DNA from 3 places in the Paraburkholderia sp. BL10I2N1 genome. Region 3 is predicted to be linked to each of the others. Evidence: predicted binding sites of a transcription regulator. Region 3 holds the regulator's gene; each other region holds the start of a gene.
The links. Region 3 encodes FNR, which switches genes on or off when oxygen is low (the NO sensors DNR and NnrR bind a similar motif). Its sites were predicted from a motif close to TTGATNNNNATCAA; they were not measured.
Positions count from the first base shown of each region.

Region 1: B0G77_RS09765 (fatty acid desaturase) is a predicted target of FNR. The motif match lies at 6,725-6,738, and genes of this name have one in related genera.
Region 2: B0G77_RS29620 (universal stress protein) is a predicted target of FNR. The motif match lies at 8,176-8,189, and genes of this name have one in related genera.

Region 1 covers NZ_SNWA01000001.1:2,087,053-2,097,277, forward strand. The annotation lists gene ileS (isoleucine--tRNA ligase) at 1-2,019, opposite strand, end outside; gene B0G77_RS09745 (bifunctional riboflavin kinase/FAD synthetase) at 2,181-3,176, opposite strand; gene purN (phosphoribosylglycinamide formyltransferase) at 3,303-3,956, shown strand; gene B0G77_RS09755 (RsmB/NOP family class I SAM-dependent RNA methyltransferase) at 3,953-5,230, shown strand; gene B0G77_RS09760 (mechanosensitive ion channel domain-containing protein) at 5,292-6,647, shown strand; gene B0G77_RS09765 (fatty acid desaturase) at 6,865-8,061, shown strand; gene nadA (quinolinate synthase NadA) at 8,182-9,318, shown strand; gene nadC (carboxylating nicotinate-nucleotide diphosphorylase) at 9,318-10,217, shown strand.
Region 2 covers NZ_SNWA01000002.1:1,678,768-1,688,992, forward strand. The annotation lists gene B0G77_RS29580 (SMP-30/gluconolactonase/LRE family protein) at 1-465, opposite strand, end outside; gene B0G77_RS29585 (aldehyde dehydrogenase (NADP(+))) at 601-2,181, opposite strand; gene B0G77_RS29590 (dihydrodipicolinate synthase family protein) at 2,273-3,205, opposite strand; gene B0G77_RS29595 (LuxR family transcriptional regulator) at 3,837-4,541, shown strand; gene B0G77_RS29600 (XRE family transcriptional regulator) at 4,525-4,848, opposite strand; gene B0G77_RS29605 (acyl-homoserine-lactone synthase) at 4,997-5,590, shown strand; gene B0G77_RS29610 (MFS transporter) at 5,666-7,180, opposite strand; gene B0G77_RS29615 (FadR/GntR family transcriptional regulator) at 7,327-8,016, opposite strand; gene B0G77_RS29620 (universal stress protein) at 8,324-8,806, shown strand; gene B0G77_RS29625 (helix-turn-helix domain-containing protein) at 9,110-9,766, shown strand; gene B0G77_RS29630 (SUMF1/EgtB/PvdO family nonheme iron enzyme) at 9,921-10,225, shown strand, end outside.
Region 3 covers NZ_SNWA01000002.1:2,427,107-2,437,331, forward strand. The annotation lists partial or broken gene B0G77_RS33150 (ABC transporter permease) at 1-343, shown strand, start outside; partial or broken gene B0G77_RS44810 (hypothetical protein) at 418-857, opposite strand; gene B0G77_RS33160 (DUF3564 family protein) at 902-1,276, opposite strand; gene B0G77_RS33165 (cytochrome C) at 1,333-1,674, opposite strand; gene B0G77_RS33175 (nitroreductase) at 1,951-2,880, opposite strand; gene fnr (fumarate/nitrate reduction transcriptional regulator Fnr) at 3,412-4,143, opposite strand; partial or broken gene B0G77_RS33185 (hypothetical protein) at 4,543-4,968, opposite strand; partial or broken gene B0G77_RS33190 (response regulator transcription factor) at 5,256-5,902, opposite strand; gene B0G77_RS33195 (universal stress protein) at 6,148-6,624, shown strand; partial or broken gene B0G77_RS33200 (universal stress protein) at 6,741-6,899, opposite strand; partial or broken gene B0G77_RS33205 (universal stress protein) at 6,896-7,402, opposite strand; gene B0G77_RS33210 (universal stress protein) at 7,536-8,375, opposite strand; gene B0G77_RS33215 (hypothetical protein) at 8,587-9,126, shown strand; partial or broken gene B0G77_RS33220 (beta-ketoacyl-ACP reductase) at 9,116-9,223, shown strand; partial or broken gene B0G77_RS33225 (phosphate acyltransferase) at 9,275-9,502, shown strand; gene B0G77_RS33230 (bifunctional aminoglycoside phosphotransferase/ATP-binding protein) at 9,523-10,225, opposite strand, start outside.

The DNA.
Region 1 (10,225 bases), on a different contig from region 3:
GCGATACCCTTCGGTCACGCGCTTCAGGATTTCCTCGGAGATCGCCAGTTCGCCGGAATAGTCGGTCGACGCGATCCACAGACGAATAATTTCTGCGCCCAGCCGGTTCGCGACCTCGTGCGGATCGATGCCGTTGCCAAGCGACTTGCTCATCTTGCGCCCTTCGCCGTCGACGGTGAAGCCGTGCGTCAGGAGCGCGTTGTACGGCGGCCGGCCGTCGAGCATCGAAGCGGTTAGCAGCGACGAGTGGAACCAGCCGCGATGCTGGTCCGAGCCTTCCAGATAGAGATCGGCCGGGAACTGCAGTTCGTCCTTGTGCGAGCCGCGCAGCACGTGCCAGTGGGTCGTGCCGGAATCGAACCACACGTCGAGCGTGTCGCGGTTCTTTTCGTACAGGTTGGCGTCATCGCCGAGCAGTTCGCGCGGGTCGAGGGTCTGCCACGTTTCGATGCCGCCCTTTTCGACGCGTTGCGCAACCTGCTCGAGCAGTTCCAGCGTGCGCGGATGCAGTTCGCCGGTTTCCTTGTGCACGAAGAACGCCATCGGCACGCCCCACTGGCGCTGACGCGACAGCGTCCAGTCCGGGCGGTTGGCGATCATGCTGAAGAGGCGCTGCTTGCCCCACGACGGATAGAACGCCGTCGCCTCGATGCCTTCGAGCGCGGTTTCGCGCAGCGTCCTGTGGGTGTCGTTCGGCTTCACGTCCATGCCGGCAAACCATTGCGAAGTCGCACGGTAGATGATCGGCGTCTTGTGGCGCCAGCAGTGCATGTAGCTGTGCTCGAACTTCTCGGTGCGCAGCAGCGAGCCGGCGGCTTCCAGCGCTTCGACGATCTGCGGATTCGCGGCCCAGATCGACAGCCCGCCGAAGAGCGCCAGCGATTCGATATAGCGGCCGTCGCCCATCACCGGATTGATGATGTCCGAGTCGGCCATGCCGTGCGACTTGCACGACACAAAGTCCTCCACGCCATAGGCCGGCGACGAGTGGACGATGCCCGTGCCCGTTTCGGTCGTCACGTAGTCGCCGAGATAAACCGGAGCGGTGCGCTTGTAGCCCGGATGCGCGGACGCGAGCGGGTGATGGAAGCGAACGTTCACGAGCTTCGCACCGGCGGTTGTCGCGATCACGTGGCCTTCGAGACCGTATTGCTTCAGGCACGCCTCGACGCGCTCTTCGGCGAGGATCAGCAGACCGCGCGGCGTATCGACCAGCGCGTAGGTGATTTCCGGATGGAGGTTGAGCGCCTGGTTGGCGGGGATCGTCCACGGCGTGGTCGTCCAGATGACGATGCCGCCTTCGCTGCGCGGCAGCGACGCGAGGCCGAACGCGTGCGCTGTTTTCTCAGGCTCGGCGAAGCCGAACAGCACGTCGATGGTCGGATCGGTCTTGTCCTTGTATTCGACTTCCGCTTCGGCGAGCGCCGAGCCGCAGTCGAAACACCAGTTCACCGGCTTCAGGCCTCGGAACACGTAGCCCTTTTCCATGATTTTCGCGAGCGCGCGGATTTCGCCGGCCTCGTTCGCGAAGTTCATCGTTTTGTACGGATTATCCCAGTCGCCCAGCACGCCCAGACGCCGGAAACCGGCCTTCTGCTTCTCGATCTGCTCGGTCGCGTAGGTGCGCGCCTTCTGCATCACTTCGGCGGCGGGCAGCGATTTGCCGAACTGCTTTTCGATCTGGATTTCGATCGGCATGCCGTGACAATCCCAGCCTGGCACGTAGACGGCGTCGAAGCCCGCGAGATTGCGCGCCTTGACGATCATGTCCTTCAGGATCTTGTTGACCGCGTGGCCGAGGTGGATGTCGCCGTTCGCGTACGGCGGGCCGTCGTGCAGGATGAACTTCTTGCGACCCTTGCTGGCGGCGCGGATCTTTTCGTAGATCTTGCGCTCTTGCCAGTCCTTGACCCATTGTGGCTCGCGCTTGGGCAGGTCGCCCCGCATCGGGAACGGCGTGTCGAGCAGGTTGACCGGGTAGCGGGACGGCGGTTTCGATTCGGCTTTCTTGTTGCTCATGGTCAGATCGGTTGAATTCGGTGTATCGCGGTGGTCGCGGGGCGGGGCACAAGTCCGGCGCGTCCGGCAGGCGGGTCGCAACTGCGACAGGCGCCCTTCGATGCGCTCGGCGAGAGGTACGTGCGATGCGCTTTGACGAAGCCTCTCACGTACCGCGGCGATTATCTAATTCGGTCGGTGGCCGAAGTGGCGAAGCCGGTCGACCGGCTACCCGGCGCATCGGCGCCGACGGCGGCAAACCACGCCCGCGCGTTGGCAACGTCGCGAGAGATGGCGGCGCCCAGCGTTTCGAGGTCGACGTATTTTTCCTCGTCGCGCAGCTTCTTCAGGAATTCGACGCGCACGAGTTTGCCATACGCGTCGCCGTGCCAGTCGAGCAGGTGCACTTCAAGCAGCACACGGCCGGAATCGTCGACGGTCGGCCGCAGGCCGAGGCTTGCGACGCCCGGCAGCGGTTGCGCCGCGACACCATGCACACGGACGATGAAAATGCCCGAGAGCGCCGGCCGCTTGTGCGCGATCGGCAGGTTGAGGGTCGGGAAGCCAAGATCGCGGCCCAGCTTCATGCCATGTACGACGTGGCCGCTGATCAGGTAATCCCGGCCGAGCGCGCCACGCGCCGAATCGAGATCGCCCGCGACCAGCGCCGTGCGCACGCCCGAGCTGGAAATACGCGCACCCGACGGGTCGGCGACGGTCGCCATCTGCTCGACCTCGAAGCCGTACTGCTCGCCCGCGGCCTTCAGCGACGCGAAGTCGCCGGCGCGCTTCGCGCCATAGCGGAAATCATCGCCGATCATCACCCAGCGCGCGTGCAGGCCATTCACAATGATCCGTTCGACGAACGCATCCGGCGACTGGCTCGCAAAGGTCTGATTGAAATGCTCGACGACTACCCGGTCGACACCGTTCATACGCAGCGCTTCCAGCTTGTCGCGCAGCATCGCGATACGCGGCGGCGCGCCGGCCGGATTGAAGAATTCGCGGGGGTGCGGCTCGAAGGTCATCACGCAGACGGGCAGGCCGCGCGCATCGGCCGCCGCGCGCACGTGCGCGAGCAAAGCCTGATGGCCGCGGTGGACACCGTCGAAGTTGCCGATCGTCAGTGCGCAGGGCGCACGGCTCTCGGCGTTGGGAAGACCGCGGAAGACTCTCACGATAGCGGGTGTGGCGGGTTTAAATAGAGTGGGCCAAATGCCGCAAAACACACGATTATAAACGCTCGGGCGCCGCCACGGCGGCGCGGCCCGGTTTGGGTGCCCCCCGGATGATAAAATCCGCGGATGAAAAAACTCGTCATCCTGATTTCCGGGCGGGGAAGCAACATGGAAGCCATCGTTCGCGCGTGTTCACGCGAACGATGGCCGGCAGAGGTCGCCGCCGTGATTGCCAACCGTCCAGACGCCGCGGGCCTTGCGTTCGCGGCGTCGCAAGGCATCGCCACGACGGTCGTCGACCACCGCCAGTTTCCTGACCGGGACAGCTTCGATGCCGCGCTCGCGCGCGAAATCGACGGCTTTTCGCCCGATCTGCTCGTTCTCGCCGGCTTCATGCGCGTGCTGACGCCTGGTTTCGTCGACCGTTATGCGGGGCGCATGCTGAACGTTCATCCGTCGCTGCTGCCCAGCTTTGCGGGCCTGAAAACTCATCAGCAGGCGTTGGATGCAGGCGTGCGCCTGCACGGCGCGTCTGTGCATTTTGTCACGTCGCAGCTCGATCATGGGCCGATCGTCATCCAGTCGGCCGTGCCAGTACTGTCCGGCGACGACGCCGCGGCGCTGGCCGCGCGCGTGCTTGTCACTGAACATGTTATTTACCCGCGTGCCGTGCGCTGGTTCGTCGAAGGGCGTCTCGCGCTCGACGGACTGCGCGTCACGCTTACGCCGCCGGAGCCACAATGGCTCTTTGCCGACCACACCGCCGGGGAGGGCGTATGAGGCTGCATGGTTTTCTGATTGGACAAACTGAAACGCTGCTCGCGGACGTACTGAAGTTCACCGGCCCGGCCGATGCATCCACCAGCCGTTTTTTCCGCGCTCATCCGAAGCTCGGACACGGTGAACGCGGTGTGATCGCCGAGGCTGTTTTCGCGGTACTGCGACGCCGGATGGAATTCGCGCATCTAGCCGAAAGTGGCACGGGCAGCCCGGCGCGGCGCCTTGCGCTACTCGGGCTGATGCAGACGGCGGGGCGCACGGCGCTCAAGCCGTTTGTGTCGGAACCCGAGTCGACGTGGCTCGAACACGTTGCGAAGATCGATCCGGAGAGCCTGCCGCTGCGGATCCGCATGAATCTGCCCGACTGGATCTATCAGGCACTGTCGACGCGCTTCGAGCCGGAAGAACTGGCGCAACTGGCGGCGGCGCTGAACTATCCGGCACCGCTCGATCTTCGCGCAAATCCGATCAAGGCGAGCCGCGACGAACTGCTCACCGCGCTCAGCAAGGCCGGCATCGAAGCCGGCGCGACGCCGTTCGCGCCGTTCGGCGTGCGCGTGATCGGCAAGCCGCCGCTCACCAGGCTAGATGCGTTCCAGAACGGCTGGGTCGAAGTACAGGATGAGGGCAGCCAGTTGCTATGCTCGCTCGTTGCGCCGAAGCGCGGCGAGATGATCGTCGACTTCTGCGCCGGCGCCGGCGGCAAAACGCTCGCGCTAGGCGCGGCGATGCGCTCGACGGGTCGTCTGTATGCATTCGACATCTCCGAGCGGCGTCTCGCAAAGCTCAAGCCGCGTCTCGCGCGCAGCGGTCTGTCGAACGTGAATCCGGTGCTGATCGACAGCGAACACGATGCGAAGATCAAGCGCCTCGCGGGCAAGATCGACCGTGTGCTGGTCGACGCGCCTTGCAGCGGGCTCGGCACGCTGCGCCGCAACCCCGACCTGAAGTGGCGGCAGTCGCCGGAATCGGTCGCCGAACTGACGCCTAAGCAGGCGTTGATTCTGGCCAGCGCCGCGCGTCTGGTGAAGAAGGGTGGGCGACTCGTCTACGCGACCTGCAGCATCCTGGAGGCCGAAAACGAGGCGATCGTGAAGCAGTTCCTCGCTGATCATCCTGATTTCGTGCTTGTGCCGGCCCGTGATGTCCTCGCGGAACAGCGCATCGATCTGGAAATGGGCGACTACCTGTCGCTGTGGCCGCACCGCCACGCGACCGATGGTTTCTTCGCAGCGGTGCTGGAACGCCGCGCAGGCGTCGCCGCGGCGGAATAACCCCTAGGGCAGCTGTTCGCGCGTGGAACGCGCGGCGGTTGCCCGGCAGACAACGACAATCATGGAAAGCCGTCTGTTCTCCCACATGTTCGGCAATGCCGCTCGCGATTTCGGTCAGCCAGTCATGCTATGGCAGGTCGCGATCCTGTTCGTCACGCTGGCGATCGCGTGGCTTCTCGCCCGGCTGCTGCGCCGCACGCTCGACACGCGAAGCGAATCGCGCTACCAGACGGTGCGCTTCGGCGCGGAAAGTCTGAGGAAGGCGCTCTTTCCGCTTCTGGGCGGCATACTTGTCTGGATTGCGCAGGCGATTACGGCGCAGTTCATGCGCACGTCGCTGCTCGATCTGGCGCTCGTGCCACTGTTTGGCATCGGCCTCATCTACATCGTCTTCTACGTCGCGCGCAGGGTGCTCAGCCGCGACGGCCAGGCGCACACCCTGCTGTTCCTCGTCGAGAAGGTGGTGTCGATCGTCGTCTGGATCGGTATGGTGCTGACCGTGATGGACATCCAGGACGACGTAATCTCGTGGATGGGCAGCGTCCGGTTCCGCGTCGCGAATGCGCACATGACGCTGCTGTCGATGACGACCGGCCTGCTGTGGGTTTGCGTCACCATGATCGTCGCGATGTGGCTCGGAGCCGCTCTCGAAGACCGGCTGATGCGCTCGGCCACGCTCGATGGGAACCTGAAGGTCGTGCTGGCCCGTATCGGTCGGGCACTCCTGATACTGGCGGCGATTCTCATCAGCCTTTCACTGGTCGGCATCGATGTGACCGTGCTGGGTGTATTTGGCGGCGCGCTCGGTGTCGGGCTCGGCTTCGGGATGCAGAAAATCGCGAGCAACTATGTGTCGGGTTTCATCATCCTGATCGACCGGTCGCTCCGGATCGGCGACACCATCAACGTGACCGGCCTGCAGGGCAGGGTCACGCAGATCCGGACGCGCTATACGGTGGTGCGCGGACTCGACGGCATCGAAACGCTGATTCCGAACGAAAAGCTGATCACCGATGTCGTGCAGAACCAGTCGTCTTACCTGACGCGCGGCTATTCGAAGGCGGCGGTGCAGATCGCCTACACGTCCGATCTCGACAAGGCGATGGCGCTGCTGGTCGAGGCCGCGCGGGATGTGCCGCGTGTGCTGCAGGAGCCGGCGCCGACACCTTATCTGGTCGGCTTCGGCCAGGACGGTATCAATCTCGAGCTTGGTTTCTGGATTGAGAATGCGGCGCAGGGAACGTCTGGGGTCCGCTCGACTATCAATCTGAACATCTGGCGGTTGTTTGTCGCGAATGACATTTCGATCCCGTTCGCACAGCGCGAAGTGCGGATCGTCGGCGGCGCCAGCGACATACTGCCGCAGTCGGTAACTGTGACCGGACGACCGGCCGCCGGAGTGGACGGCGGCGCCTGAAGCGGCTGGGTGGTGTCGCCGCCCTTCAATGGCCTTCCGATTTCCCTTCAAACTTGACCCGCCACGCACCAGCTTTCTTGATGTGCTACAAAAAAATCCTTATTTGTTACAAACACTTGGAACGGTTCTAGTAAAATGCCGTCGGACTCTTAAATTTGCTTTCACTTTCTTGACATCCCCCTCGCGCGGATGTCGCACGTCTCACAGGTAAATTGACTTGTTGAATTCCCTGCTCGACTTTCTTGCCCACGGACTGCTGCGTCTTTCGTGGTGGCAACTCGTGCTGTACACGCTGGCCGTGACGCACGTCACGATCATTGGCGTGACGGTTTATCTGCATCGCTGCCAGGCGCACCGCGCGCTCGATCTGCATCCGGTCGTCAGTCACTTCTTCCGTTTCTGGTTGTGGATGACCACTGGCATGCTGACCGCTCAGTGGGCTGCGATTCACCGCAAGCATCACGCGAAGTGCGAGACAGAAGAAGATCCGCACAGCCCGCAGACGCGCGGCATCTGGAAGGTGCTGCTCGAAGGCGCGGAACTGTATCGCGCCGAGGCAAAGAATGAAGAAACGCTGCGCAAGTTCAGTCATGGCACGCCTAACGACTGGATGGAGCGCAACGTCTACACGAAGTACCCGATCCTCGGCATCAGCCTGATGATGGTGATGAACGTTGGCCTGTTCGGCATCGTCGGCCTCACGATCTGGGCCGTCCAGATGATCTGGATCCCGTTCTGGGCAGCAGGCGTTGTCAATGGCCTGGCTCACTGGTGGGGTTACCGTAACTTCAACTCGTCGGACGCGAGCACGAACATTTTCCCGTGGGGCATCCTGATCGGTGGCGAAGAACTGCATAACAACCACCACACCTACGCGACGTCGGCAAAGCTGTCGAACAAGTGGTACGAGTTCGATATCGGCTGGATGTACATCCGCATCATGTCGGCGTTCAGGCTCGCCAAGGTGAAGAAGGTCGCGCCGACGCCGCGACTTACCACGGGCAAGCTCGTGCTCGACCAGGACACGCTGCAAGCTGTGCTCGCGAACCGCTATGAAGTCATGGCTCGTTACGGCAAGGCGCTCAAGCGCGCGTATCGTCAGGAACTGGCGCATCTGAAGGAAGTGGGCGCGCGTGAGAAGTATCAACTGATGCGCGGCGCGCGCAAGTGGTTCCACAAAGAAGAGGATGGCCTCGACGAGCCGCAGAAGCGTCAGTTGCCGCAGATTTTCGCGGATAGTCAGAAGCTGCGCACTTACATCGAGTTGCGCGCCGAACTGGCAGCGATGTGGGAGCGTTCGAATGCTTCGCGCGAACAGTTGCTGGTCCAGTTGCAGGACTGGTGTCATCGTGCCGAACAAAGTGGCATCAAGGCCCTGCAGGAATTCGCGATGCGACTGCGTCGTTATGCCTGATCCCGAAATACTTTAAAATTTCGGTACGTCACAAAACCCCGCGTTGGCGGGGTTTTGCTTTTTGGGCCGTCCAAACGCACACAGCGTGCGCGGCGGCAGATCAGCAGGGCAGAGGAGATCATGAATCAGGCGATCAGGAGCGTCGAGTATGACCGGCCGCAGACCCAGGGTTTGACCTGCGGCGTAGGTCAGGCGTGGGCGAAGGTGCCCGAGGTGCCGTCGGCGGAAGAGAAGCTCGCGCTGAAAGCACGCATTCGCGCGTTGCTGGCGCGCGAAAAGGCGGTGCTCGTGGCGCACTATTATGTCGACGCCGAGCTGCAGGAACTTGCAGACGAAACCGGCGGTTGTGTTGCTGATTCTCTGGAAATGGCGCGTTTCGGCCGCGATCATGAAGCGCAGACGCTGGTGGTCGCTGGTGTGCGCTTCATGGGTGAGACATCGAAGATTCTAAGCCCGAACAAACGGGTTCTGATGCCAGACCTCGACGCCACCTGTTCGCTCGATCTGGGTTGTCCGGTTGATGAATTTTCGGCGTTCTGCGATGCGCATCCGGATCGCACGGTGGTCGTCTATGCGAATACCAGCGCGGCGGTGAAAGCGCGGGCGGACTGGATGGTCACGTCGTCGATCGGGCTGGAGATCGTCGCTGACCTGCATGCGCGCGGCGAAAAAATCATCTGGGCGCCGGACCGTCACCTGGGTGGCTATATCCAGAAGAAGACCGGCGCAGACATGTTGCTTTGGCAGGGTTCGTGCCTCGTTCACGACGAGTTCAAAGGCATTGAACTCGATCTGTTGCGTGCCGAATATCCGGATGCGAGGGTGCTCGTGCATCCTGAGTCGCCGGAAGGTGTGATCGCGCAGGCGGACGTCGTCGGGTCGACGACGCAACTGATCGACGCGGCGCAGCGTCTCGACGCGACGCATTTCATTGTCGCCACCGACCTCGGCATTCTTCACAAGATGCGGCTCGCGGCGCCTGGCAAGATCTTTATCGACGCGCCCACGGCCGGCAACAGCGCGACCTGCAAGAGTTGCGCGCACTGCCCGTGGATGGCGATGAACGGCCTCGCCAATCTTGCCGAAGTGCTGGAGCGTGGTCACAACGAGATCTTCGTCGATCCCGCGATTGGCGAACTTGCGCGTCTGCCGATCGACCGGATGCTCGACTTTGCCGCGCAACACAAGAAGCGCGTGCAGGCTAGCGGTGATCTCGCGCGCGACACGGCGTTGTTTTCGAATGTGGGAGCGGCGTGATGGGCGGTGTCGAATTCGCTCGGGCGGAGGCGGTTTCGCTGCTTTTCGCCGAAGTTCGGGCGCAGTATGGCGAGGCGTTCGACGCGGCTATCGCACGTAATGTGGCCGACGCGCTTGATGAAGATATCGGCCCGGGCGATCAAACGGGCCGTCTTGTACCGGCCGACGACCTGCGTGATGCCCGGATCATCGTGCGCGAGGAAGCACTGCTATGCGGGGTGCCGTGGTTCAACGAGGTCTTGCATCGCGTCGATCCGCGCATCGATGTGCGGTGGCGCTATCGCGAAGGTGACAGGATGGCGGCCGACACGGTAGTGTGCGAGCTGCGCGGTCCGGCGCGCGCACTGTTGACGGCAGAGCGGAACGCGATGAATTTCCTGCAATTGTTGTCCGGCGTAGCAACTACAACGCGGCGTTATGTCGACGCCGTCGCTCACACACAGATGCGCATTGTGGACACTCGCAAGACCTTGCCGGGCCTGCGGCTAGCGCAGAAGTACGCGGTGCGCGTCGGCGGTGGCGCGAACCAGCGGCTCGCGCTGTATGACGGCATTCTTATCAAGGAAAATCACATCGCTGCGGCAGGCGGTGTTGGCGCGGCAATAGACGCTGCGTTCGCGCTGAACGCAGGCGTGCCGATCCAGATTGAGGTCGAGACGCTCGAGCAACTCGAAACAGCGCTCGTGCATCGAGCGCAGTCCATACTGCTCGACAATTTCTCGTTCGACGCGATGCGCGACGCCGTACGTATTACGGCGGGGCGCGCAGTGCTCGAAGTATCGGGCGGCGTGAATTTCGACACCGTGCGCAAGATCGCCGAAACCGGCGTCGACCGCGTGTCGATCGGCGCATTGACGAAGGACGTGCGTGCAACCGACTATTCGATGCGGCTTGTCTGATTCCGTCG
Region 2 (10,225 bases), 750 kb from region 3:
CTGCTCGCCTTCGTAAAACCCGTCGATGCCGAAGGTCGGATCACTGAACCAGATCGAACCATCGGACTTCACGATCAGGTCGTTCGGAGAGTTGAAGCGCTTGCCGTGATAGCGATCGGCGAGGACGGTGATCGAGCCGTCGTACTCGGTACGCGTGATACGCCGTGTCAGATGCTCGCAACTGACGAGTCGTCCTTCGCGGTCACGCGTGTGGCCATTGGCGTTGTTCGACGGCTGGCGAAACGGCGTGACCACGCCACTCTCTTCGTCCCAGCGCAGGATGCGGTTGTTTGGAATGTCGCTCCAGAGCAGATAGCGCCCATCGCCGAACCACACCGGCCCTTCGGACCAGCGCGCCCCCTGATACAGGCATTCGACCGAGGCCGACGCGAGACGCAGCGCCGCGAAACGAGGATCGAGAACGCGAACGGCGGGATCAGGATAACGACGGCTGCTGTCTGTCATGGTGTTCCTTGTGTACGTAGCCTGGCGTCGACTCCTGCAAGCCTGCGACGCCCAGCGCAAACGCTCGCCTGCCTGGCGGCCTCCCGCTATCCGAAATCAGGCAGAGGCGAGCTGTTTCAAACGATCATCCTGCGATCAACCCTGGACAAGCTTGCCATCCCGTAGACGCCACAGCTTCAGCGGATTGTCGTCGAGGAGCGCCTCAGGCAGCAGCGCCGCAGGCAGGTCCTGATAGCAGACCGGGCGCAGGAAGCGCTCGATCGCCGTCGCGCCGACCGACGTCGCGCGTGCATCGGAGGTCGCCGGAAACGGTCCGCCGTGGACCATCGCATACGATACCTCGACGCCGGTAGGAAAGCCGTTCGCGAGAATGCGACCCGCCTTGCGTTCGAGCGTCGGCAGCAGTTGTCGAGCGAGTTCGTAGTCGTCGGGTTCGAGCTGAAGCGTCGCGGTCAGCTGACCTTCGAGGCGCTCCGCCACGCGGATCATCTCGTCGACATCGCTACAGGTCACGACCAGCGAAGTCGGTCCGAAGATTTCTTCCTCGAGTTCGGCGGATACCAGGAACTGCGCGGCCGTCGTCGTAAAGAGCGCAGGCAATGCGGCGCACGACGCGTCCGTCGGCGCGCCCTGTGCGACGCTGCGCACGCCGTCCGCTTCAGCGCGCCGTTCGATGGCTGCCTGGTAGGTACTGGCAATGCCGGCGGTCAGCATGGTCTGCGCTTCTTTCTTCGCGAACGCCTGCGCGGCGGCATCGATGAAACGCTGCGTATGCGGGCTGTCGAGCACGATCACGAGACCCGGGTTCGTGCAGAACTGGCCGACGCCAAGCGTCACTGAATCGACAAAGCCGGACGCAATCGCGTCGACGCGCTGTGCCAGCGCGCCGGGCAACAGGAAGAACGGATTGATGCTGCTCATCTCGGCGAACACGGGTATCGGCTCGCGACGCCTCGATGCAATGTCGACGAGCGCAAGTCCACCGCGCCGCGAACCCGTGAAGCCCACCGACCTGATCGCGGGATGTGCAACCAGCGCCTCGCCGATCGCATTGCCCGCACCCAGGACGAGCGAGAACACGCCTTCCGGCAGACCGCAGTCTGCGACGGCCTTCTGGATGGCCCGACCGACGAGTTCCGACGTGCCCAGGTGCGCCGGATGCGCCTTCACGACGACCGGGCAACCCGCCGCAAGCGCCGATGCCGTATCGCCACCGGCAACTGAAAACGCCAGCGGAAAATTGCTCGCGCCAAACACCGCAACCGGGCCGACGGGTATCTTCTGCAGGCGCAGATCGGAACGCGGCAACGGCTTGCGATCCGGCAACGCCGGATCAAGTGTTGCGGTGAGCCAGCGGCCATCGCGCACCAACGACGCAAACAGCCTCAACTGACCGACCGTGCGGCCACGTTCGCCCTCGATGCGCCCTTTCGGCAGCGCCGATTCGATATGTGCGCGGTCGATCAACGCGTTGCCAAGCGCGACGATATTGTCCGCAATCGCTTCGAGAAAACGCGCGCGCGTTTCAAGCGGTGCCAGGCGGTACGGATCGAACGCGCGGGTGGCCAGTTGACACGCCCGTTCGACATCGGCTGCACTGCCGCCGCCGAAGGTCGGTTCGATGTCGGCGTTACGCACCGGGTCGAACGCGCGCAGCGTGCCCTCGGTCCCGCGCACCGCGGAGGCGCCGATCAGCATGTTTCCGGTAATCTGCATTTTGCAACTCCTGTGAAACGCCGAACGGGCCGCGACTTGCGTGCGGCCCGGCAGCGGATAAGCCAGATAGCGGGACTACGTCCTCAGTTTTTCACGGACGCTCCGCAAGTTCGCGCTCGAACGCAAGCAGCGCCTGCGTCGCGGCGTCGATCTTCGCATGATGCTCCTGCGGCGTCGAACTGAGCAGCGGCGTGATCGCACCCATATCGGCGATCTTCGAGAAGGTCACCGCATCATGCAGGACGCGAATCAGCGAGATTTCGTCGCGCAGCGTTTCGAGCGGCATGAATGCGTCGTAAATGCGCTGCGCCTCTGCCGCGCGGTTTTCTTTCGCGGCTCGCAGGAGCGCCATCACCGAGTGCGAGGCGATACAGCCGGACCCCGTCGTCCACGCGGCCAGACCGAAATCGCGAAGATGCACGAGCGCGGGCCGCTCGCCCATGCCCGAGACGACTTTCGACGGACTCACGTTCTCGAGCAGACGCCGCAGGTAGGGATCGTCCGCCGGGTTATCGCGCACGATGGCGTATTTGACAGCGATGAGCGTGCCCCGGTCGACGAGCCGCGCAAGCGTATCGACATCCACATAGTTCTCGCTCTTGATATAGAGCGTGAGCGGCACGCCGGCTGCATCGACGATACGGGTAAGACCGGCTTCGACGCCTTCGGAAGTCGTAAATCCCCCAAGTGGCAACACCATCGCGGTACGGTAGTTCGTCTGTGCGAGGATGCGCGCCTGGTCGAGCATCTTGCCGTAGTCCGGACCGATGGCCGGAATCACGCGCGTTTGCGGGCCCGCACTTTCGGCGAGCAGATCGAGCAGTTCGCGGTATTCGCTGACGGCGACGTGATAGAGATTTGCATTGCCCGCGTACAGCAGCGTCCGCACGCCGCCTGCTTCGATGTGCCGGATCAGCTTGAGGTTCTCGGTAGCATCGAGTAAATAGTCAGCACGGCGGGCAAGCGGAGGCACAGCCATGACGCTGGCGGCAAACTCGTGTTCGAGAATGGGTGAAACGTTCATGGCACCTCAGGGACGAATGGGGTCAGGATGTTCCCCAAGGTAGCATCGCGTGTTTAATGTTGTCAAACAAATATAGTCGCGTGGATGCAGCCTCAGATAGCCAGCAGCCCGCCTGATAACAATACAAACATCACCATTTCAACGACTTGAGAGCAAACATGGGATTCTGGCGGGCAGAACTTCGCCACTCCGAAGAACAATTTCGTATGACAACCAATAGGGAATCTACGGAGAATCGCGGACCTGTCGAGAGTGTCTCCCTGATTTGTCAAACCGTTGATATTCGGGCTTTCAAAACAATGTGACAACCCGATTATCTATTTATGCTTAACCCACTCTAATAAGCCATCTCGAATCCTTACATTTATTCGCTATTTTTCGGGAATTCAGCGATATACGCAGGGCAAGCGGGAAATGAGCCCCATCGCGTGGGAGTGTTATGGATAGAGGCTTGCGGAGCGCCGGATACGTAGCCGCTCAACCCGATACGAATCGGGTTAATTACCAAATACAAATGATGATAAATTTACGTGTAGATTGCAGCGGGCCACCAATCCGCTTTGCAATGTCGGCAGCCTGGCCGGCCGCGATCTGAGGAGAGCCGTTTGTGCCGTTAAATTTCATTGAGCAGATGTCGCCGCTGCTCAACGCCAGCGATGAAGCGACGTGGTTCGAGGCGCTAGCTCGCCTTGCCAATCACTGGGGCTTCAACCAGATTCTCCTCGCGATGCTGCCGCGCCCGGGCATCCGGCTGGAGGACGCTTTCGTGCGCAGCACCTACTCACCCTCCTGGCGAAGAACCTACGACGAACAGGGGCTCATGCACATCGATCCGACGGTCGCGCATTGTGCGACGCGCGCTTCGCCGCTCGTCTGGTCGCCCGAAATCTTCACGACCGAGCCGCAGCAATCAATGTATGAGGAGGCTCGCGCCTACGGACTTCGCGCGGGGGTGTCGCTGCCTATTCACGGGCCGAGGCAAGAAGCCGGCATGCTGTGCTTCGTCAACGATAGCCAGCCGACTGAGGATTTCTGGCGACACGTCGATGCAGCCCTGCCGAATCTCGTCCTGTTGCGCGATGTCGTGATCGACACAAGCCAGCGCCATGTGAACGCACACGCGGAAGAGTTCATTCCGAAACTCACGCCGCGTGAGCTCGAATGTTTGAGGTGGACCGCGCGAGGCAAGTCCACCTGGGAGATTTCTCACATCCTGAACTGCTCGGAAGCCGTGGTGAACTTCCACATGAAGAACATCCGGACCAAGTTCGGCGTGAACTCGCGACGCGCGGCGGCGGTGATCGCCACGCAGCTAGGCGTCATTGAGCCAGACTGACCAGTTCCCGGGTGCCGCTGTCGTGCAGGATGCGCTCTGCGCGGCCCAGGTCACCGTCGGAAATTGTCTTCGTGAAATAGAGCCCGAGCAGGATTGACACGGGCGCCGGAATTTCCGCACCGGATTCGAAACGGCTGCCACGCGACTGCGTCACACCGAACCGTGCCCAGAACCGCCGCTGGCTTTCCTTCTTCTTTTTCCGGTACGCGATGATCGAAACGCGATCGACAGCGGACAGCACATCCGGCGTACGGGTGTGGGTGTCCGTGTGATGACTCGCCTGCCAGTAATTTTCGAGTTGTTCCATGATGTCCGTCCGTTGTTTGCCGCTGCCCACAACGATTCTCCCGAACTGGTGCGCGCCCTACACCTATCCAGGTAGGTAGGTAGTAATTCCATCCAGAATGCATAAGTTTTCATGCGTATTGGGTTGACCACTCGCATGGGAGAACGAAATGCAAGCAGCTATCCGGATTGGTTTGAGGCAAGACTTCGACAACAACCACATCAACGAAATGTACCGACTGCGAGCCCGCGTCTTTCACGGCCGGCTCGGATGGGACATTCCGACCATCGCCGGAATGGAAATCGACGGGTACGACGCGCTCGGCCCGCACTACATGCTGATCCAGAACAAGAGCGGCGAGGTTCGCGGATGTTGGCGACTGATGCCAACAGAAGGTCCCAACATGCTGAAGGATACGTTCCCGCAACTACTGCACGGCGAGGCCGCGCCGATCGGCCGCCACATCTGGGAATTGAGTCGTTTTGTGGTCGACACCAACGGTGAAGAGCAGGCATTCGGCTTCGCGGACCTGACGATGCACGCGATCCACGAACTCGTCACGTTCGCCGACCGGATGGGCATCACGCGCTACGTGACGGTCACCACGACGCCAATCGAGCGCCTGCTGCGCAAGACGGGAATCGAACTCAAACGTCTTGGGCCGCCGCTGCGAATCGGCGTTGAAAACGCGGTCGCACTGGATATTGCCGTGAGTCCGCAGACCCGCACGGCGCTATTCGGACCGATGGCAGCTGCAGCCTGACGCTTGACCGGCGGTGGTCTGTTAGCGGCCGCTACAACATGGCGCGGCGTTGACAGATCCCCGGACCGGGCGACGCTAGCTGCCACTGCGCCGGAAAGTGATGTGCGCAATCCGGCGCACCACGAATGCGGCCACCAGCGCTGCCCCGCCCGTCAGCATCACGCCGATGTGAATCGACTGCACCAGCACATGCCGCGCGGCGTCGACGAGACCCGCACCGTTCAGCCCTGCCTTGGCAAGCTGTGCGAGCAGCGAGTCGCGCAAGGTCTCATCGATCAGGATCCGCGGATCGGACAGATGCGGCAGCCAGGTCGAAGCCGCCGGCTCGCCCAGCACCCGCAACGAATCCTCGACGCCGGCGAGGTAGCGCCGGTTGACGATCGTCGCGACGATGCTGGTGCCGAGCATCCCGCCGACCATTCGGGTCGACTGCAGCAGTGCCGTCGTGATGCCGAACCGCTCACGGCCGGCGATCTCCTGCCCGAATACGTTCAGATTGTTCAGGATGAAACCGAGGCCAATACCGACCGCGGCCATCGCGAACTCCAGATAGACGTGCGGCGTGACCGGCGTGGCCAGCGCAAGCCCCACCGAGGCGGCGACCAGCAGAGAGAAACCAATCGACAGGATGAGCGTCGGTTTCGGCATGTGAATCACGATGCGCGTATTGATCACGCTGCCGAGCGCGATGCACGCGGCGATCGGCGTCGCCAGCAGGCCGGCCTGCTGCGGCGACAGGCCAAAACCGCCCTGCAACAGCAGCGGTGCGAAAAAGATCAGCGAAAACATCACGAAACCGGACAGCGTCGACAGGGTGAAGAGCGTGACCAGTCGTGCGTCCTTGAAGAGGTCGAGCGGCACGATCGGGTGCGTGGCGCGCCGCTCGCAGACGAGGAGCGCCGCCGCGCCGATCATCACCAGCCCGCCCAGCAGGAGGTTGCCGCCTGTCAGCCCTTCTTTCGGCACCGCCTCGATGAACATCTGAAAACCGCCGAGCACCAGCGCGACGAGCACCGCGCCGGTCCAGTCGATGCGCACTTCGCCGGTCGTCTCGCGGCGGTAGTTCGGCAGGTGGGCCCAGATGAAGTACAGCGCGAGGACACCAACCGGCAGATTGACGAGAAACGTCGAGCGCCAGCCGAAATGCTGGCTCAGCCAGCCGCCGAGCGACGGCCCCGCCGCCGTGCCGATCCCGTACGCCGCGGCCATGATGACCTGCCAGCGCACGCGCGCACGCGGATCGGGAAACAGATCGGGAATCGAAGCGAACGCGGTGCCCACCATCATGCCGCCGCCCACGCCCTGCAAGCCGCGCGCGGCGACCAGAAACGGCATGCTCGTGGCAAGGCCGCACAGCGCGGACGCCACGGTGAAGACGATCACAGCGGCAAGCACGAAGCGCTTGCGCCCGAAGTAGTCGCCGAGGCGGCCGAACACTGGCACGGTCACCACCGAGGCCAGCAGATAGGCGCTTGCGATCCACGCGTAGAACTCGAAGCCGCGCAACTCGGACACGATAGATGGCAGCGCGGTACTCACGACGGTCTGGTCGAGCGCGACCAGCATGTTGACGAGCGCGATGCCGAGCATGGCCAGCAACGCGTCACGGAAAGGCAGGGGCCTGGAACGATTCACTTCGGAACGGCGCCTCGCGGCGCGCAAAAGACAAAACGGCAATCAAAAGGCAACTGGCTGCGACCGGCGCAGCCAGCAAGAGAGCAGGAAAACAGCGGAAATTACGAACCGAACATGCGGTTGAGGGCGTTTTCGAGGTGAGCGCGCATCGCCTGCCCGGCGGCGGCGGAATCCTTGCGCCGAATCGCTTCGAGCACGGCCAGATGTTCGGCCTGCACGAGGCGCTGCCGTTCGACCGTTTTCACGAGCGACAGATTGCGCGACAGATTCATGCTGAAGACGATCTGCTCTTCGATAAACGACATCACGGTGATGAAAAACTGGTTCTTCGACGCGCGCGCCACAGCCAGGTGAAACGCGAAATCATCTTTCGCGCCGATGCCCTGCGTTTCAATGACCCGCTCCAGTTCGTCCCAGGCCAGCTGGATCGCGGCGATATCGTCGGCCTCGGCCTGTTGCGCGGCGAGCGCGGCCGCGCCGGCCTCGGTCACGATGCGGAATTCGTAGCAACGGCGAATATCGGAAAGTGTCTCGAGCGGCGCAAAGCGGCGCACGTCCGGATCGGGCCGACGCGCGACCGTGGTGCCCGAACCGTGCCGGGTGATGATGATGCCGTCCGCGCGCAGCCGGGCGAGCGCTTCGCGAACCGTCGGGCGCGACGTCTCGAAACGCTCGGCGAGAGCGTGCTCGGTAGGCAACCGCTCACCTTCCTTGTACTCGCCTTCGAGAATACGGTTCAGGATGTCCCCGTAGATCCTGTCGGGCAACCCGGATGATTTGCGCTCGTTCATCGTCGATGGCAGCAGCTTGTCTGAATTGAGCATGATTGTAAGGCAAACTGGCCTCGATCCTGACCGAAATATTTGACCAGCAAGGCGACCGACAGGCTGTGAAGCCCATATGACAGGGAGTTGGCGGACCCGGCGGCACGCCCCGCGCCGGCTAACCACTTGACTTACATCATGGGAAAGTGCGTCCTTTTCACGGATCATTTAAGCTTGCGCTGCACATGCATCTATCCCGCACTGGTCCTCCGGGACGTCTTGTCTTCCCCGAAGGACTGCGCGCGCCATCTGGTTCATCCGCTGCGGAGGTCTCATGTACACACGTATTCTGGTAGCAGTCGACGGCAGCGAAACGTCGCGCCGCGCCTTCAATGCCGCACTCGACCTCGCCGTGTCGAATGGCGCGGTGCTGGAGGCGTTTTACGCCGTGGAAAACACACCGATGTACTTCGAGGCGCCGGGCTACGATCCGTCGATCCTGCGTAACCGACTGGTCGAGCAGGGCAAGGAACTGGGCGCCGAGCTGGCCCAGGCGATGCGCGAGAAGGGCATAGAGGGCGATCTGGTAACCGGCGAAGCCTCTTCACTCGACGACGTTTCAGTTCTGGTTCTGAACGCTGCGGACGCATTCAAGGCCGATCTGCTCGTGATGGGCACACACGGCCGGCGTGGCTTCCAGCGTCTGATTCTTGGCAGTGTCGCCGAGCGCGTCGTACGGCAGGCGACCTTGCCGGTGCTGCTCGTGCCTTCGGCAGCCGGCCGGGAGCGGCCCGCGGAGAAAATCGGCGGCGTCTAGCCTGCCCCGCCGCCGCAGTGGCCCGGCGTTGCACGGCGAGACGGTCGTACACCCTCGCCCAGGGATGCACCCCCGCGGGGTGCGGAAAACCATGACGCCGCTCAACGTCGCGCGCTGCGTATCGACGCGTCGTTTTGTCGCGAAGGGCCGCGCCGGGCGGGTGGGACAATCAGGGGCACCATCACTCGACCGGTTCCGATCATGCTCACTGCAACCTTTCCGCCGCCCACCGCGAACCGGCCTCGCCGCGCCGCCCGTCCGGTTCGCGCGGCACGCGATGCTGCTCACTGTTCGACCTGTGCAATGCGGCACCTCTGCATGCCGCAGGGCATCGAGGCGAGCGACGTGCCGAAGCTCGAAGCGCTGATCTGCACGGCGCGCACGATCCGCCGCGGCGAAGCGCTCTATCGCGGCGGCGATCCGTTCGACAACCTCTACGCGGTGCGCTCCGGGTCGCTGAAGACGTCGATGGCACATCGGGACGGGCGCGAACAGGTGACGGGCCTGCGCATCGCGGGCGAAGCGCTCGGCCTCGACGGCATCGGCGAAGGGGTGCACGCGTGCAGCGCGGTTGCGCTGGAGGATAGCTCGGTGTGCATCGTGCCTTACGGTGCGCTCAAGCGTATGTGTCGGGAAATCGGCTCGATGCAGGACCGGTTTCACAAGCTGATGGGCGAACAGATCGTCCGCGAGGCGGGGCAGATGATGGTCCTGGGATCGCTCAGCGCTGACGAACGCGTCGCCGCGTTTCTGCTCGATGTGTCCGGACGCAATGCGCAGCGCGGATATTCGTCAAACGAATTCAACCTGCGGATGACGCGCGAAGACATGGGCAGCTACCTCGGCTTGACCCTCGAAACGGTCAGCCGGACGCTGTCGAGATTTCAAAAGCGCGGCCTGATCGGCACCCAGGGCAAGTTCATCCGCATCGTCGATTTCGAAGGTCTTCAGCACCTGTAAGTCGGCTCCGGCGCCGCTTCGTTGCCGCTTCGTTGCCGCTTCGTTGCCGCTTCGTTGCCGCTTCGCCGCGGCGCAGGGAGTCTCGATTCGCCTTGGCATGTGTTCTGCGCGCAGGTACAGTTTCAGACTGACCTCCTCAAGGAGACCCGGCGCAATGAATCGCGAACCCGCCGTCCAGCATCCGCTTGTCCATCGCCTTATCGAAGCGCGCCGCGTCAGCGATGCACTCTTCGCCGTCGTCAAACCCGAATTCCTCTACGAACGGCCGATCCGCGAGCGTCACCGCATCGTGTTCTACATCGGACATCTCGAAGCCTTTGACCGCAATCTTCTGGATCAGCGGTTGTTCGATCTGCCCGCCTTCAGTCCGCCACTCGATCAGCTGTTTGCATTCGGCATCGATCCTGTCGACGGTGGCTTCCCTACTGACGAGCCCGGCGACTGGCCATCGCTCGACGC
Region 3 (10,225 bases):
AGCTGCTCATCTGGGTGATGGATCCGGCGGTGCAGACGATTGCCAGCAGCATCGGCATGTCGGACTATGTGCTCGATGCGGTGCGCAGCATCGACGGCGTCAAATATGCAGTGCCGCTTTATTCAGGTGCCGCGCTTGTCAAGCTGCGCGACGGCACCTATCAGGCAGTGACCATCATTGGGCTCGACGACGCAAGCCTGTTCGGCTGGCCGAAGATGAAACAGGGCGCATCGAGGACATCTACGCCGAAAACGGCTTCATCGTGATCGACGACACGGAATTCGTTAAGCTGCACAATCCGACGCTCGGCACGGACTTCGAGTTGAATGACCATCGCGGCGTAGTGGCGAGAAACGGATGCTGGGATGACCTTGGGGCGACCAATACGGCACCTCTGCAATTCGGGTCATCCGTACATCAAGATCCAACGTTGCGAAGCCACGGCGCAAGCGCCAGATCGCCCCAGCCCAGCGGAGCGAATACGTGCCCACCCGACAGTTCAACGGATTCCAGAAACGAGTCAAGCGTCGCACCGGCCGGGATATGAATAGGTGGGCCGCCGACGAAGCTTTCGGTGCGCAGCCACGGCACATCGCCGCGATTGATCTCGAGGGCGCTGAATGCCTGGCCGTCACGGCCCTTGTCGGGGTGAAGAGCGGTCCGTCGAAAGCAACCTTCAGGATCTGGTCGGCGCTGTCGTCGTATGGCTCACCGGCGTGCGTTTCGTAGGGTGACAGGTCCCAGCGGTCGCCGCATTGATGGTGGAGTGGCAGGCGGGTGAAATACGCCCACGGTGCGCGCACGAAACAGAGACCGTACGCGTGCCGGACTCCGTCAAGGTTGACAGTCAGACTCATAATATCAACCCACTTTGACAGAAAGTGTGGACGATTGGCGTGGGTTATCCGAGGTCATCGTCCGCAAATACGCTATGTTCAGCGTCGGCCGGATCGTGATCGATGCACTGCACATGCCAGTGCCCCTCCGCGCGCAGCAGACCTTCGTCGCCGCGCCAGTGCGCGGCGCCCGTTTCGCCCTCGAATGGTCCGCTTGCGCCGCGCATGTCCAGTCCGTCGAGCATGCATAGGGAGCGCATGTCGTGCGGGGCGCGAATCAACGTGTTGCCGGAGTCGGTCGACCAGGTGCCCCATTCGGGAAGCTCAAGGCCGAAGTGACCCTCGCGGGACCATTTGTGAGTCTTGTCATCGAGCCAGAGAATGGCATATGCGCAGGGATGGACCCTGTCAAACGTATCGAGATGGACCGTAATGCGCATGATGTTCTCCAGTCGCTTTGGGCTGCACACGATGACTCTGCTCTGCGGCAAGGATGTTATTGACTCAGTACCCATATGATCAGTGTGTGGGCGTCCTCGGGCGTTATCGGTCCGCCGCGATCGGCCGGCAGGGGCATCGCGATATCGCCCCAATGGGCCTTGCCACCGAGCCGCAGCTTGTTTTCGAGCATGACCCGTGCGTTCGGCGCCTTGCGATAGCGTTCGGAGATCTGCTGGAAGGAGGGCGCAAGAAAAGGGGCGTCATTGGTGTGGCAGAACATGCAATGGTGCTGGTCAATCAGCGCCGACGGTTCAGATTGAGCCAGCACCGTGTTGCTCGCCGCGACGAGCAGGCTAACGATACCGAAGTTGACGCAGGTGCTTTGAAGGGCGTTCATGAAACACACTCCCCGAACAGGTCTTGAACCGAGTGTACGGGAGTCGTGATCCGTGTCGTTGACACATGTCAATGAGACTGTTGTGCGCGAGGAGGAGCGATCTGCTGACCGCATTTGATGCGCACCGGACCAGGATCGAACATGTGGTCAGGCAGACGATGAAAAAAGCCGACGGCAAGCCCGTACGTCTGCATGGCGGTTTTTCAGCTTTTGCGTGGGAGATTGCGCCTGGGCGGGAGGCGTCGGATCAGGATAAACATCCAGCAGGTCACATCGTTACGACATCACGGTCGCCAACGGGCGGCGTGGCGAATGTTCCACCGGCGTTCCTCGACCGATACGCAGAAGCAGTTGTGGCATCGTGTCGAGACCGGGTGTTGCGAGTAGCCTGTCGCGCAAGGTATCGACTTCGATCGGTTGATTGAGATATGAGGCGCTCAATCCCTCAATAACTGCTGTCAGCAGCACACGCTCCAGTGCCTGGCCGACTGCCAGCCACGCGGGCGCGTCATCGACGCCCGTTGCAAGGCACAGAAAGAGCGGCGAACCCGTAACCAGCGACCGGTGCGTCGCCGCCATTCCGTCACCCAGGTCGAACGTGCGAATCGCCAGCGCGACCAACGGCGCCGCGACGTCCTGAAGCACGTGAAGGCCGGCCGACAGCGCCGGCATACCATCCTCGCGGCGGCTTGAGTGAATCCAGCTCGCCAGTTCACGTCGAAAGCGTGGGTCGTGGAACTGCACGAGGTCTGCTTCGGCGATGAGCTCGGCGATACGCTCGCGCTCGCCCACCGCATCGATGCAGATGACGTCGGCACCCTCGGCCATGCCAGCTTCGCGCAGCCTTTGCTGGACGTCGGGCGACACGGGTTCACTGGAGAATGCCGCACGGTTGGTGACGCGCCTGGCAATCGCCTCGAATAGCGGCGCCAGCGTGGCGTCACAATGTCCGTCGGGCACGATCTTCAGATGCGCGAGGACATCCGGATCGGCGGACGACGGGAACAAAGTGATGGCATAGGCAAGCCCCAGGTGACTCAATGCGGCGCGCAGATTGAAAAGCGCTGCGCCGCAGCTGATGATCAGTTCGCGGTCGAACGGATCAACGACAGACAGGGCGCGCAGGCGGTCGGCACACAGCGTGATAGCGTCGCCGTCGACGATGAAATGCCAAGGTTGCGTATTGTGGCTGGACGGCGCGAGCACGGCGTACCGCAACGCAAAGCGCAGCTTCTCTTCAAGGCTGGCGTGTGGATCGAGTTGCTGTTCCGATACGGATCATGCTGCCATGTAGGGCGTTGTTTTCATTCAAGCCTCCCGCGTGACGGACTACCCTGTGACAGATCGCTCTTGAGAGCCAGGCCGATCAGTTTCAGGTAACCGGTTTATCCTGTCAGATTGAGGCACGACACACCTGACCCAGGTCAAGGCACGGCGTCCGTCTCGCGCTGAAATCGGCGCCTGCGACTGCACGCGACCGCACTCATTGTCGCGCCGGTGGTGAGGGATCCAGTTCTGTGCAGGTCAACCGGCGACGTAAGACGAGCGATGCGTGCGATGGTATTCGATGGCAGCCCGGCGCTGCCAGGCGAGATGGAATTATCCGATCCGGCGCCGTCCAGGGGAACGTTGCTGAGGTGACGCAAAAACGGGCGGCCGTCCCGTCGTCCGGATAGCGCATCTGAACGCTCCGCATCTTGCCACCTCATGTCGCCGTTTGTGACAGGGCGCATCCGGTCAGACACGCTCCAGTCCGTCAGGGTTGAGGATGCGAATCTGTTTGCCGCGCGCATCGACCAGCCCCTCACGCTGGAATTTCGAGAACATGCGGCTGACGGTTTCGAGTTTCATGCCGAGGTAGCTGCCGATTTCCTCGCGCGTCATCCGCAGGTTGAACTCCGCCGACGAGTAGCCGCGAGCCCTGAGCCGGGTCGAAAGATTGAGCAGGAAGGCCGCGACACGCTGCTCGGCCGACATCGTGCCCAGCAGCAGCATCAGGACGGATTCCCGGACGATCTCGCTGCTCATCATCCGGTGCACGTGCTGCTGGATTCCCTTGACCTCCCGGCACAACGATTCGAGCAGGTGAAACGGGATGATGCAGACGTTGCTGTCTTCGATGGCAATCGCATCGAAGCTGTGATGGCCTGTGCTCACGCCATCCAGACCGAGTGCGTCGCCCGCGAGATGAAAGCCGGTCACCTGCTCGCGTCCGTCGCGATGCATGACGACGGTCTTGAACGACCCTGCACGCACCGCATACATGCTCTGGAAAGCATCGCCCGTGCGATAGAGCGCCTCTCCCTGCCTGACCATGCGCGTCGAGCAGATGATCGCGTCGAGGCGCTGAAGGTCAAGGGGCGAGAGGCCCTGCGGCAGGCAGACGGCGCGCATGGCGCAACTGGAGCAGCGCGAGGTCGGCCGATTTACCGCAGTTGCAGAGGACGTTCCATTGAGGGCGCGCGGCATGGGCGGCGCGATCCGGACAACTGGCGCGGCGACGGGGTATTGGGCAACGTCAGACATGATGTGCTCCTCTTTCCTGAGTGGCGCATGCGAGCCCGCTTGCGCGCAAATTTCTTGATCGTGTCGCGGGCCAGCAGGAACTCGCTGGTCTTGTCGAAGATGTCGTGCGCTCTGATCGCCATGCAGGCTTCGCGAAATCATCCGGTGCCGGATGGCGAGCGAGTCTTCGACCAGAAAGACCTTCTGCGTTGCATCGGTTGTGTCGCAAGTCATGCGTTTCAGTATGGTCGGTGTTGTCTCAAAATTAAATCGTCCGTGTATGAAGTTCAGGTAGGCGTCGCGGAAGACGTGTAGGGAAAATCCTACGCGACGACGAGCCCGACCCTCTGAAACCACGGATAGTTATGCCGCGCGACGGATTAATTCGGCGCTCAATCCATATTCCCTGGCAATCGACAGCAGTCTGTCGTGCCATTCACAGACGCCGAACAAGTCATCGACGTTTTGCAGGCAGCTCAACAGAGTCACGGTAGATTCGTCGTAGACGTTGATCCTCGTCCGCAACAGCGCCTTGCGCAGCGCGGTAATTCCGGCGTCCATATCAGCGGGGTGACCGAGTGCCGGCCCGATCAGGTACCGGACCGGCACCCCCTCCATCGAAGAGGTGTAGTCGGCAGGACGGGTAAAGCTGCCAGTCGGACACCCACCGCACGATCACCGATATGCTGCGCCGCCCTTCGGGAGCAACGCAGCGCGCCGCTGATCAAAAAGGTGTTCGACTACGTGGTCGAAGATTTCCTGCCTGGTGAGAAAATGAACAGGGCGCATGAGGTGTCTCCCGCGTTGTCTACCGGCCATTGACATCGAATCTGGCTGGCTGTCGATTTCAGTATTGTCGACGCGCAGGTCATGCGAAATTAGCGTTCACGGAGAATCGCGTAGGATCTGCTGATGTGAAGTAGGGAATTTCTGACGTGCGGCAGGGCGCTTTTACAAACGAAGGCTGACCTGCATGCAGCATGAAGCGTAAGAACCTTGCCATGACCTCTGTCGAATCAGGCGGGTGTGTGCCACTTCTCCGTGTCGCAGAAAACGGAAGCAGAACGGCGCCCCGGTCAGATCTCGTCCTCGTCACCAAAAAGCTGTGTCGCAGCGCGTAGCGCACAAGCGCGGCTTCGTGCGGCATCTGCATCTTTTCAAGGATGCGCGTCTTGTAGGTGCTGACCGTCTTCGCGCTGACACACGGCTCCTGGGCGATTTCGGAGATCGTCTGGCCAGCCGCAATGCGTCGGAAATCGTCGAATTCGCGGTCTGACAGACGCTGATGCGGCAACGTATCGACCGGTTCGTTCAGACTCTGCGCGAACTGCTCCGCCATCGCAAGGCTGACGTAAATGCCACCGCTCACGACCTTGGTGACCGCCGAGACCAGTTCGGCGCTGGCGCTTTCCTTCGTCAGATAGCCGGATGCGCCGGCCTTGAACGCGCGTACCGCATATTGCTGTTCCGCATGCATGGTCAGCACGAGGATGCGCAAGGCAGGCTTTTCGTCCTTGATCTGCTTGATGAGCTCGACGCCGTTGCGGCCGGGCATCGACAGATCGAGTACCAGCACGTGGGCTTCCATATCGCGAATCAGTGCGATCGTGCTCGTTCCATCGTTCGCCTCACCGATCACTTCGAAGCCGCTTGCATTCTGCAGGATATGCCGCAGGCCATCGCGCACCAGCGTGTGGTCGTCGGCTATCAGCACCTTTGTCATGGTTGAGCCCCTTCGCCCGTTGCGCGACCCCAATTGTGGCATGGTCGTTCCAATTCTGCCCCCTTCAGGCGTCTGCTGCCGGTACGGGATGCATCTGGCGTGCGCCCGCGACATCCAATGACAACCAGAGCAGCGGTTGATTCTTGTCAAACGTCACGTCGATGCTGCACGGCAGACTGAGTGCTCGGGCAGGGCCGCGACGGCCTCGCCATCATGGGAAAAGGGCGCGAGTCCAGGAGGCGTTCATGTACAAGCGAATCTTCGCCGCAATCGACGGCAGTCCGGCTGCGCAGCTTGCGCTCGAGGAAGCGGTGAAGCTGGCGCAGGCGGCAGATGCCACGGTGACGGCTATTTGCGTCGTGCCGCACGCAACTCAACTTACAGATCTCGGCCCCGCTTTTGTCGACGTACTGCCGACCGGCACCGTGGCAACCGACGCAGCAACGGCGGCGCTCCAGGACGCAGACGAATGCTTCCGGCAAGCTCACGTACGCGGCGTCGCCCGTGTGATCGATTCCTGGGGCGAAGACATCGCCGGCGTTCTCAGCCGCGCGGCCGACGAATGCGAGGCCGATCTCGTCGTGATGGGCACCCACGGACGCCGCGGCTGGCGGCGGACGCTTATGGGTAGTGTTGCCGAGTCTTTCGTCCGGACGACTGATCTGCCCGTATTGCTCGTCCGGCACGATCCGGACGTCGAGCCGATCCCTTCAGGTCTGTAAGACTGCGAGCGGAACTCAATGTGGCGCGTCTTTAAAAGACGCGTCAGCTAAATCAAAGAGAGATGCCCGTCTTTTGCGCTCATCGATGATCGCGAGGCGCAGGCTCTCGCACCTGGTTCCTTGGTGAAGACCGGCCTGACCAGGTCCTGGCGGCAAAAGGCATAGCGGCGGATCAGGTGCGCGTCGTCCTTACGTGCCAGATCGAGCGCGAATTCGACGCGTGCGTCGCTGTGACTGCTGTCGTCGAGATGAACGAGGAGCGTCCGGTAGTTCATGACAGCTCCTTCGCCGCGACGGCAGCCGCGTCGCTGTCGGCATCTGCCGTGGGCGTGCAATGCGCCGGTACCAAAAGGACAGGGCAGTGCGCAATGCGCAGAAAGCGCTCCGCGACGCTGCCGAGCACAAACCGCTGAACACCGCGGCGACCGTGCGTGGCTATCACGACGAGATCGGTGTGCAGGTCGGAGGCGGCCCGCAGAATGTGCCGCGCGATGTCGCCGCCGACTTGTTCGACCTCGATGATCCGCGGCGTCCCAGTCACGCCTTCGCGTTTCATCCGGGCAAGTGCTTCTTTCGTCACATGCGTGCCTTACTGAAACAGGGCGTCGCGTGCATACGACGGGTCGTAGCCCGGCACGTCGTAGGTCATCAATGGGACATCGACGACGTAAAGCGGCTATACCGCCGCGCCCGTCTCCCGGGCCAGCTTCAGGGCAGCAGAGAAAGCCAGGACGGATGGTTCGCTGCCATCGATGGGAGCCAGAATGTTTCTGTACATGGCGTGCCTCGCCGGGATGAGCTGTATGTGAATCCATCATGGGTAGCGAACGGCCGTCCTGTGCTGATCTGGTTCAAGCGGTTCGACGAACCAGCGTCCAGAACGGGCAGCGTTCGCGTTCGCTTGAGGCGTGTCAGTGCGACATCAGCGTGGGCACCGTCATCGACTTCAGCACCGAGCGGGTCGCGCCGCCCATCACCAGTTCCTGCCAGCGGGCGTGACCGTACGCGCCCATCACCAGCAGGTCGCTTCCGTGGTCGGCCGCGTGCGACAGCAGGGCCTCGCCGATCGATGCGCCCGGCGACACGGTGATGTCCCTGACTTCGACGTTGACCCCGTGGCGCGCTACGACCGCCGCGATATCGGCGCCGGGAATCCGGCTGCCGGGCGGCTCGTCTTTTGCCCCGTTGATGGTGACGATCGTCGTCAGTTTTGCGTGCTGCATGAAGGGCAGCGCGTCGTGAACCGCACGCGTGGCTTCGCGGCTGCCGTCCCACGCGACGGTCACGCGTGCCCCCGTCGACGCGAAGCTGCCTGCGTAAGGAACGAACAGCACCGGACGCCCGGCCGACATGACAAGGTCTTCCGGGAAATGCTCGCCGACATAAGCCTCGGGATCATTCGGATCGTCCTGACCGGCAACGATCAGGTCGGTGCAGCGGGCGATGCGCGGAACAGCGATGTTCGCGTACTCGTCCGTGGTGATCCAGTCGGCGGCGATCCTGGCGCGCGTGGCTTCGGCGCGAAACAGGCGCTCGATTGCCGCACGCCGCTCATGCCGCTGGGCTTCGTGGTCGGGGTAGTACGCAGCCGTGCCCGCCATGACATAGAACGAGCGCGGATCGGGCGTGAACACCGAAAACACGCCCGTGAGATGGGCGTCGAAGTGTTTGGCGATCTGCAGGGCGAGTTCGAGTCGCGGGTGGGCACGTTCGCTCGTGTCGAGATGAACAGCGATGCTTTTGTAGCTCATTGCGGCAACTCCGGTAATGAACAGGATGACGGGTATCGACGTCATCTGGAGTCTATGAGTGCGGTAGTTGCGAGCCTTGACACAGATCAACCGCCCGCTGGCGGAACGCTGCTTGATGGAGGTCAATGAGCAGGGCTAAGGTTGGACTACACTGGTCAGGAACTGCTGCTGCGGGAATTCCACGACTTTTCGCCGTCGAAAGGAGCTCATCATGGCGACTGAACTCAACGCTTCATTCGATCTCTATCGCGCGAATCTCGACCTGGCGCTACGGATGGTCACCTTCGGGCTGGAGGGCCGCCGCGATGGGTGCGCGTTCCAGACGCAGCGGATCAATCGTGACCTCGCTGCGATCAGGAAACTGCAGGAAGCCTCGAGCCGATCCAAAGACCTGAACGAATACAACGCTGCCTGCCAGTCGATGTTGCAGGATTACCTGACGGCCAGCACCAGCATCTGGCAGGAGGCGCTGGGCTCCGCGGTGCGTAACCAGACCGCGTTCGGCGACGACATGCGCGAGGCGCTGCAAGGCTGGCAGTCGGCCTGGACCACGCAGTGCAAGAAGGCGGCCGATGCAAGTGGGGCCGGCACGCCGATACAGGAGTGGATGCAGCGTTTCGAGCAGGCGATTGCGGGTGCGATTCCGGGCACTATCCCTGGCACGATTCCGGGCGGCGACAAGCGTGCCGAACCGGCCCAGGCAGCCGCAGAGGGCGGGCGTGCGAAGAAGGGGGAGCCGCATGTCGGCTAGACGCGTTGCTTTTGTCACGGGCGGCATGGGAGGACTCGGCGCCGCCATCAGCCGCTGGCTACACGATGCCGGCATGACCGTCGCGATGTCGCATTCGAACGCGGCGGCCTCGGCGCACGCGGCGCATCAGAAAAGCATTGTCCGGGGCATAGCGGGGCGCGCCAGTGTGCTGGTCGTACCCGATCTCGAAGTGGGCAAAATGCTGGTCAGGTAGCTTGCGTTTCTGGGCGTTGCACCGAGCGCGGGCATCGTGCTGGGCGCACGCGTTCCGGTCGTCCTCACGAGCCGAGCGGACAGCGTACCGTCTTGCGTCGCGTCATGCGCGCTGGCTGCGATTCTGGCGGGCTCCACGGGGCGTTCGCCGCTGCACGTATGACTGGCGTGCGGCGCCAGGCCTCAAACGATGGCCGCTTCTTCCTTCGAGGCAACCCTATCCGCGCCCAGTTGTTCCAGCAACGGCTGCCAGTACTGAAGGTGACCGAATGAGTTGCGTGCCACATCCGTATCGAAGCTGATTGTCATCAGGCATTCCTCGGGGGACAGTGGCTCCTCGTTGGCCAGTTGCCGGACCAACACCAGCGTGCCGGCGTCTGAGGTTTGGAAGGGGCCAGACGCTCGCCCCCTCACACGTTCGACCAGTGTCCGCGGGCGCGCGTGAAAATTCAGAATGAAGACGGGCATCGACAGCATGTTCGCAAGCTCGATAAACCGCCGGCGGTCGAGTTCCTTGAGGAACGTGGCATCGACCAGCATCGGATAGCCCGCGACTAACGCGTCGCGTGTGATGGCGAGCAACGCGGTGTAGTGAGTATGAATCGCGTGCGAAGTGTACGCAGCGGCGGGTAGCGCTCGAAACACGGGTCGCGAAAGCGGCCGTTCGCGTTTGCGCTCTACGTCGCTGGACAAACGAATCGCGCCGATCAGCGGCGCGAGCGCTGCACTGGCTGCGGATTTCCCTGACCCTGAATAGCCGTGGCAGAGCAGCAGACACGGTGGATCGGCCCGCACGGTGCGGCGGGCAAATGCCACATAGGCGCGCGCCGATGCATAACCATCAGCAGTCCGTGCGACGGGCGCCTTCAATATCGCGACAAGCGCT